DNA from 2 places in the Cupriavidus sp. 01L43 genome. Region 2 is predicted to be linked to the other one. Evidence: predicted binding sites of a transcription regulator. Region 2 holds the regulator's gene; the other holds the start of a gene.
The links. The regulator NrdR, encoded in region 2, represses ribonucleotide reductase genes. The targets are predictions, from matches to a motif close to CACNANATNTNGTG.

Region 1: the regulator NrdR is predicted to act here: its motif matches at 2,752-2,765, upstream of AC1DP9_RS25740 (ribonucleoside-diphosphate reductase subunit alpha).

The regions. Positions count from the first base shown of each region.
Region 1 is NZ_JBFTSH010000022.1:7,055-11,434, forward strand. Features, by position in the region: gene AC1DP9_RS25740 (ribonucleoside-diphosphate reductase subunit alpha) at 1-2,526, opposite strand, end outside; gene ampD (1,6-anhydro-N-acetylmuramyl-L-alanine amidase AmpD) at 3,046-3,642, opposite strand; gene AC1DP9_RS25750 (sigma-54-dependent transcriptional regulator) at 3,635-4,380, opposite strand, start outside.
Region 2 is NZ_JBFTSH010000001.1:175,863-180,242, reverse strand. Features, by position in the region: gene tolQ (protein TolQ) at 1-267, opposite strand, end outside; gene ybgC (tol-pal system-associated acyl-CoA thioesterase) at 264-668, opposite strand; ZMP/ZTP riboswitch at 879-979, shown strand; gene glyA (serine hydroxymethyltransferase) at 1,162-2,409, shown strand; gene nrdR (transcriptional regulator NrdR) at 2,545-3,012, shown strand; gene AC1DP9_RS00835 (GspH/FimT family pseudopilin) at 3,250-3,849, shown strand; gene pilV (type IV pilus modification protein PilV) at 3,854-4,380, shown strand, end outside.

The DNA.
Region 1 (4,380 bases), on a different contig from region 2:
GCGGGCCAGCGAACCATCGAAGTACTTCAGGTCCGCCACCATCACTTCGTCCCACAGGCCGCGTGCCTTGAGGTCGCGCACCAGGTAGTCGTTGACCACCGTGAACTCGCCCGAGAGGTTCGACTTCACGTACAGGTTCTGGAAGGTCGGCTCGATGCAGGCCGACACGCCGATGATGTTCGAAATGGTCGCGGTCGGGGCGATCGCGATGCAGTTCGAGTTACGCATGCCGTGCTGCTTGATGCTGGCGCGCAGGCTGTCCCAGTCCATCGACGAGGACATGTCCACTTCCAGGTAGCCGCCGCGCTCGTCGGCCAGCAGCTTGAGCGAGTCCTGCGGCAGGATGCCACGGTCCCACAGCGAACCCTCGTAGGTGCTGTAGCGGCCACGTTCCTGCGCCAGCTCGTTCGATGCCTCGTAGGCGTAGTAGCAGACCGCTTCCATCGACGTATCGGCGAACTTCACGGCGGCGTCGCTGGAGTACGGCGTGCGCAGCACGTGCAGGCAGTCCTGGAAGCCCATGATGCCCATGCCCACCGGGCGGTGGCGCAGGTTCGAATTGCGCGCCTTGTCCACCGCGTAGTAGTTGATGTCGATCACGTTGTCGAGCATGCGCATCGCGGTGCGGATGGTCTTCTGGAGCTTGGCGTGGTCGAGCACGTGGGTGCCGTCGGCCTCCTGCTTCAGGTGGGCCACCAGGTTCACCGAACCCAGGTTGCACACGGCGATTTCGCTCTCGTTCGTGTTCAGCGTGATTTCCGTGCACAGGTTGGAGCTGTGCACCACGCCCACGTGCTGCTGCGGGCTACGGATGTTGCACGGATCCTTGAACGTGATCCACGGATGGCCGGTCTCGAACAGCATGCCCAGCATCTTGCGCCAGAGCTGGATGGCCGGCACCTTCTTGAACAGCTTCAGTTCGCCGCTGGCAGCCTTGGCTTCATAGGCGACGTAGGCCTGCTCRAACGCCTTGCCGACCTTGTCATGCAGGTCCGGGCAGGTGGCGGGCGAGAACAGCGTCCATTCGGCGTTTTCCATCACGCGCTTCATGAACAGGTCCGGAATCCAGTTGGCCGTGTTCATGTCGTGGGTGCGGCGGCGGTCGTCGCCGGTGTTCTTGCGCAGTTCGAGGAATTCCTCGATGTCCAGGTGCCACGTCTCCAGGTAGGCGCAGACGGCGCCCTTGCGCTTGCCGCCCTGGTTCACGGCCACGGCCGTGTCGTTCACCACCTTCAGGAACGGCACCACGCCCTGGCTCTTGCCGTTGGTGCCCTTGATGTGGGAGCCCAGCGCGCGCACGTTGGTCCAGTCGTTGCCCAGGCCGCCGGCGAACTTCGACAGCAGCGCGTTTTCCTTGAGGGCTTCGTAGATGCCTTCCAGGTCGTCCGACACCGTGGTCAGGTAGCACGACGAGAGCTGCGAGCGGCGCGTGCCCGAGTTGAACAGCGTGGGCGTGGACGACATGAAGTCGAACGACGACAGCAGTTGGTAGAACTCGATGGCGCGGGCTTCGCGGTCGCGCTCTTCCAGCGCCAGGCCCATGGCCACGCGCATGAAGAAGGCCTGCGGCATTTCGATGCGCTGCTCTTCCACGTGCAGGAAGTAGCGGTCGTACAGCGTCTGCAGGCCGAGGTAGTTGAACTGGAAGTCGCGCGAGGCGTCCAGCGCCGCGCCCAGGCGGGCCAGGTCATACGTGGCCAGCTTTTCGTCCAGCAGTTCGGCCTGAATGCCGCGGGCGATGAACTTCGGGAAGTACTCGGCGTAGCGCGAGCCCATCTCGGCCTGCGTCACTTCGCCGCCGAGGATTTCCTTGCGGATCGTGTGCAGCAGGATACGGGCGGTGACCTGGCTGTAGTCCGGGTCCTTCTCGATCAGGGTACGCGCGGCCAGGATGGCGGAGTCGTACACCTGGCTCAGCGGCACGCCGTCGTACAGGTTCTTGAGCGTTTCCTTCAGGATCGGCTCGGCGCTCACGCCGTTGCCCAGGCCGCTGCAGGCGGTGTCGATCAACTCGTGCAGCGCGGCCAGATCCAGCACGCGGCTCACGCCGTTGTCGTTCACGTTGAAGGCCACGCCCTGTTGCACACGCGCCACGGTCTGCGCATTGGCCTGCGCGCGCTCCTGGGTGCGCTTCTCGCGATACAGCACGTAGGCACGGGCCACTTCATGCTCGCCCGAGCGCATCAGCGCCAGTTCCACGTGGTCCTGCACGTCCTCGATATGGAAGGTGCCGCCGTTCGGCCGGCTGCGCAGCAGCGCGCGCACCACGTTCTGGGTGACCTGTTCCACGATCTCGCGCACGCGCGCGGAGGCAGCGCCCTGGCCGCCGTTCACGGCCAGGAAGGCCTTGGTCACGGCGACGGCAATCTTGTTCGGCTCGAACGCCACCACGGCCCCATTGCGGCGGATGAGCTTGTAGTCCTGATAGTTGGCGCCGGCAGCGGCGGGGGTCTGCTGCGACGTTCCGGCGGCGCCGACAACGCCAGCCGATCCCTTGTTTTGTTGTTCGTTCTGGGCCGTTTGCATGAGGTAACTCCTGTTTTAACCCTTGTAATGAAGTGACAAAGTCCCTAGCAAAATGCGCTTCAGAAGACACTCGACACCGGCCTTGCCGGGGCGAGAACCAAACTGCACAGGCGTTCATTCTGCTAGGGACTCTTGCGATACCGCCGGCCGCGTCACTACTGTGGCGCCTGCGTCGCAATCCATTGCGGCGCAGGCTTCACACCTCGGCCGGTTCCCCGGTAGTACCACTAGATATAGTGGTCACTGCGAAAAACTGGGCTAAGTATAGTGAAATGAATCGGAAAGACCAGTCTTGACAAGTCAGATGCCGGTCTGGGGACGGGGTGTGCGGCGGCGCCACATTCCCGCAAGCCGCGCTACGCCAAGGGATGGCGGCGGCCCGTGCGCCACCGCACAAATTTTCTAAAATTTTTTAATCGGGGCGAGTCGCCGATAGGCGGCCCAAGTGTGGGGATTTCACATCGCTGTCACGCGGGCGAATGCCTGAATATGAGGCATCGTGCACAAGGGGGCGGCGGGTCAGGAACCCCCCCGTCGATAAGGCAGCAGCGCTGGCGTCACGTCGGCCAGTCTGGCGAATCGGTCCCAGTCGAAGTGCGGGCCGGGGTCGGTTTTGCGGCCGGGGGCGATGTCGCTGTGGCCGGCGATGCCGGTGATCGGGTAGGTCGTGCGCAGGGCGGCGACGATGCGGGCGGCGGTGTCGTACTGGCCCAGGGTGAAGGGCTGGTCGTCGGCGCCTTCGATCTCGATGCCGATGGAGAAGTCGTTGCAGCGCTGGCGGCCGCAGTAGGCTGACTGGCCCGCATGCCAGGCACGTTGCGTACACGCCACAAATTGCACCAACTCGCCCTCGCGGGTGATCAGGAAGTGGGCGGAGACGCGGACGTCGCGGATCGTTTCGAAGAACGGGTGGCGGGCGGTGTCGAGCCGGTTCTGGAAGAACGCCTCGATGTCGCCCGTGCCGAACTGGCCCGGCGGCAGGCTGATGTTGTGCAGCACCACCACGTCGACGGGCATGCCCTCGGGGCGGGTGTCGAAGTTGGGCGATGGCACGCGGCGCGCGGCCGGCACCCAGCCGTCGGCGTCTGGCAGCCAGTCTGCGGCCACGTTAGCCATCGCGGCCCTCGCCTTCCGCCATCGATTCGCTGTCGTCGCGCCCTTCCCGGCCATCGCGCCCTTCGCGTTCGTCGCGGATCTCGAGTTGCTGGATGCGGTAGCGCAGCTGGCGGAAATTCAAACCCAGCAGCGGCGCGGCCGTGGTGCGATTAAAGCCGGTCTGGCGCAGCGCGCGCAGGATCAATTCGCGCTCGAGGGCCTCGAGCCGGGCCGGCAGGTCGATGGGGAACGTGACGTCGCGCAACGCATCGACCATCGGATCGATGGATGGCTGGGGCTGGGGCGGCGGCGCCTCGGCCACGGCACCCCCCGCCTCCGGCGCCGTCAGGCTGGCCGCCGACCAGGCCGGGCTGCCCCAGGTCTCATAACCGGTCGGCGCGGTCTCCGGCACGGGCACGGGCGCGCCTTGCAGCAGGCCGGCGCGATCCACGCCGGCTTCGAGCGGCCCGAGGTCCGCCACCGCGATCTCGTCCGATTCGGCGAAGGCGTAGGCGCGTTCCAGCAGGTTTTCGAGTTCCCGCACGTTGCCGGGGAAGCGGTACGCCGCCAGCCGCGCCAGCGCCGGGCCGGACAGCCGGCGCGGGCGCGCATCGCCGTAGCGCACGGCCAGGTGTTCGAGGATGACCTGCGCCAGCACCGGAATGTCCTCGCCCCGCTCGCGCAGCGTCGGCATGCGCAGCTCCAGCACGTTCAGGCGGTAGTACAAGTCCTGGCGGAACGAGCCGGCGGCGACCATCG
Region 2 (4,380 bases):
GAAGATGCGTTCGAGCGCGCCGGTGTTGTGGCGGTTGTTGACGGCGCTGTTATAAAGCGCCTGGAGATCGCCACCGGCCCAGAAGTCGCGCTCGAAGATTTCCGTCTGGCTGCGCGCGGCGCGCAGCGCCAGGTGCTTGCGGAAAATATAGGTCCACGAGAAGAGGGACATCACCAGCAGCAGCGCCATGACGGCCTGTGCCAGCAGGCTGGCGTGCAGCACCAGCGAGATAATCGACAGGTCTTGCGTGACGGTCACCGGATTCATCGAGCGTTTCTTATAGTTGCGAGAACAGGAGCAGGAATCGGGGCCGGACGAAATGTGTCTTTATCGACACATCCCACCCGGATCTTGCCGCTGGCCAGCTGGAGGTCGTCGCGCCACGCTTCTTGGGCGAATTGGACCGAGGCAGGCCCCACCCGTTCAATCACGGTGCGGATTTCCAGCTGGTCGTCCAGCCGGGCGGGCGCATTGTATTCCACAGCAGTACTGCGTACCACGAAGACCACATTGGACGTATCGGCAAGGTCCTGCTGACCGATCCCGAGCGAGCGCAGCCATTCGGTCCGGGCCCGTTCAAAGAATTTCAGGTAGTTGGCGTAGAACACCACGCCGCCGGCATCCGTGTCTTCCCAGTACACGCGCAGCGGCCAGACATAGTTCGGCATGGCCGGCATTGTAACGGACCGCAACGGCCCGCCGCAGGTAAACCCGCAGGAGAAATGCAACAGCAAGTTGCGAGCCAGGCGCCGCGCGGCTTTGCGGGAAGCTGGCCCGATGCACCGCCCGCCACATCCGGCCTGCCCTGCCCCCGCGTTACCCCCTCTGGCACCGCCTTGCGGCGCGGCGCGGCCTCGCGTAAACTCTGCGGCAACCATTCCATCTTGCGCGACTGGCGAAGTCAGTGGGTACTACCACGAGGAAGCGCAAGTTATCTGGCGTGAATCACAAACGCCTGCCGCTCGCCTGGGCAGCGAATGGGAAGCAGGGTGCGCCCTGCACCGGACGACCTCTATATATAGAGGTCACTGGTGCGGGACGCCGATGCCTTCCCCGCGCGCCCTAATCGCGAAGTTCTGCGAAACCCCCGAGATGTATCCCGATTGCCTGTTCGTATCCGAAAAGTGCATCGGCATCCCTTTTTTACAGACGAGTCACGCCATGTTTGAACGCAGCCGTTTCACCATCGAGCAGATCGACCCCGAAGTCTTCGCCGCGATCCAGAAGGAAAACCAGCGCCAGGAAGACCATATCGAGCTGATCGCGTCCGAGAACTACACCTCGCCGGCCGTGATGGCCGCCCAGGGCTCGCAGCTGACCAACAAGTACGCCGAGGGCTATCCCGGCAAGCGCTACTACGGTGGCTGCGAGTACGTGGATGTGGTGGAGCAGTTGGCCATCGACCGCGTGAAGCAGCTCTTCGGCGCTGAAGCCGCCAACGTGCAGCCGAACTCGGGCTCGCAGGCCAACCAGGGCGTGTTCTTCGCCATGCTCAAGCCGGGCGACACCATCATGGGCATGAGCCTGGCCGAAGGCGGTCACCTGACCCACGGCATGGCCCTGAACATGAGCGGCAAGTGGTTCAACGTGGTCAGCTATGGCCTGAACGCGCAGGAAGACATCGACTACGACGCGCTGGAGAAGCTGGCCCACGAGAAGAAGCCGAAGATGATCATCGCCGGCGCCTCGGCCTTCGCCCTGCGCATCGACTTCGAGCGGATCGCCAAGGTGGCCAAGGATGTTGGCGCCTACTTCATGGTGGACATGGCCCACTACGCCGGCCTGATCGCCGCCGGCGTGTACCCGAACCCGGTGCCGCACGCTGACTTCGTGACCACGACCACCCACAAGAGCCTGCGCGGCCCGCGTGGTGGCGTGATCCTGATGAAGGCCGAGCACGAGAAGGCCATCAACTCGGCCATCTTCCCGGGGATCCAGGGCGGCCCGCTGATGCACGTGATCGCTGGCAAGGCCGTCGCCTTCAAGGAAGCGCTGACGCCGGAGTTCAAGGCCTACCAGCAACAGGTGGTGAAGAACGCCGCCGTGCTGGCCGAGACCCTGATCGCGCGCGGCCTGCGCATCGTGTCCGGCAAGACCGAGAGCCACGTGATGCTGGTGGACCTGCGCGCCAAGCAGATCACCGGCAAGGAAGCCGAGAAGATCCTCGGCGACGCCCATATCACGGTGAACAAGAACGCCATCCCGAACGATCCGGAAAAGCCGTTCGTGACCTCGGGCGTGCGCCTGGGCTCGCCGGCCATGACCACGCGCGGCTTCAAGGAAGACGAAGCCAGCCAGGTGGGCAACCTGATCGCCGACGTGCTGGACAACCCGCACGACGAAGCCAATATCGCCCAGGTGCGCGAGCAGGTGTCCGCCCTGACCCGCCGCTTCCCGGTCTACGGCTGATATCCGGCCCACAACCGGCATCGCGCCTATCTATATAGTGCGCGTGACGAACGGCGCTGCCCCGGCAGCGCCGTTTTACCTTTTGCACACCGCGAGCGATAATGCGGCCCGGCATATATCTTCAGGTGGTCCGGCATGAAATGCCCCTTCTGCGGTCATTCCAACACCCAGGTGCTTGACAGTCGCGTCTCCGAGGACGGCGACACGGTGCGCCGCCGCCGGCGTTGCGAAGCCTGCGACCGCCGCTTCACCACCTACGAGCGCATCGAGCTCTTCTTCCCTGCCATCGTCAAGAAAAACGGCTCCCGCGTGGACTACACGCGCGGCAAGCTCAAGGACTCCATGCGGCTGGCCCTGCGCAAGCGGCCGGTGTCCGCCGAGGCCATCGACCAGGCCATTACCCGGATCGAAGAAAAACTGCTGGCGCTGGGCGAGAAAGAGATCGCCAGCAGCCAGGTGGGCGAACTGGTTATGCGCGAATTGCGCAAACTCGACAAAATTGCCTATATCCGCTTTGCTTCCGTTTATCGCAGTTTTGAAGATGTGTCGGAATTTCGCGACGTACTCGACGAATTTTCCCCGCTTACCCCACGAAAGGGGTAGCTACTTCGTAAAAAAAGCTGTCTAATCTGCACTGACCTCCTTCGGGTAAGGAGGCCGGATGGCGAGCGCGTGCACGGCGTAAACGGGGCCCGACAGAGGCTCCGGCGCAGCAAAACTCCAACGCGCCGCCCGTAGAAAAGCAAAAGAACAGTTCGATTTTTTGGACGGGAGTCACAAATGGGTCAGTCTTTCTGCCTTTGGGCAGTGGGCTTGCTGACGCCTGCTCGGCCTGCGTCCATGCCCGCTGGCATGGAGTCGCCGCGGCATGCCAGCCAGCCGCGCAGCCGCGCCCGCATCGGGCATCTCCACCGCTCTCAGACGCGCTTGATCGGCGGTTTCACGCTGATCGAGTTGCTGACTGCCGTGACGATCCTCGGCATCCTCGCGGCGGCGGCCATCCCCAACTTCCGTTCCTTCCTGCATAACAGCCGCATCGCGACGGAATCGTCGAAGTTCTTCACCGAGATCGAAGCGGCCCGCAGCGAAGCGGCACGGCGCAACAGCACCGTCACGATCTGTCCCGTGGGCACCGGCAACGCCTGCTCCGACGACTGGAACCAGCGGCGCGTGATCTTCGCCGATCTCAACGGCGACGGCGTGGTCGATCCCACGGACGACGTGCTGCGCTACAGCGACGAGCCGACTCCGACCCTGACCCTGGAAGCCGGCAACCTGGGCGCCACACCCGATTTGGTGCGGTTCCGGTCCTCGGGCGCCTCCACTTCCCCGACGGCCACCTGGCGGTTCTGTGAACGCAACTCCGAACTGCCCGGCCAGACCGTCAGCATGACCGGCAGCGGCCGCCCCCAAACCCAGCAGCAGACGCCCTGCATCTGACGCCATGTCGCCCTCCCCACAGAACGGCCTACCGAGACGTGCCCGCCCGGTTCGACTGCGCACGCCCACGCGCGCGCGCCATGACGGGTTCACGCTGATTGAGTCACTGATCACGATCGTCGTGCTCGCCATCGGCGTATTGGCGCTGGCCATGCTGCAGCTCCGCACGCTGGTCGATGCCCGCACGGCGTCCATGCGCAACATCGCCACCACCATGGCCTACAACATGGCGGACCAGATGCGCAGCAATGAGGTCGCCATGACGGCCGGCGCGTTCGACAAGCCGAATGGCGTACCGAACGCCGATTGCTACGCGGCCAAGGGGTGCACGCCGGCGGCCATGGCCGGGGCCAGCTTCGCGGCCTGGCTGGACGATCTGAAGGAAGCGCTGCCCGCCGCCAGCGGCATGATCTGCATCGACGCTTCCCCCAATGACGGCGACGCCGCGGACCCGCAGTGCCAGAACGTCAACGGTGCGCCCTACGTCATCAAGATCTGGTGGCGCGAGGACGGCCAGGACACCCCCCAACG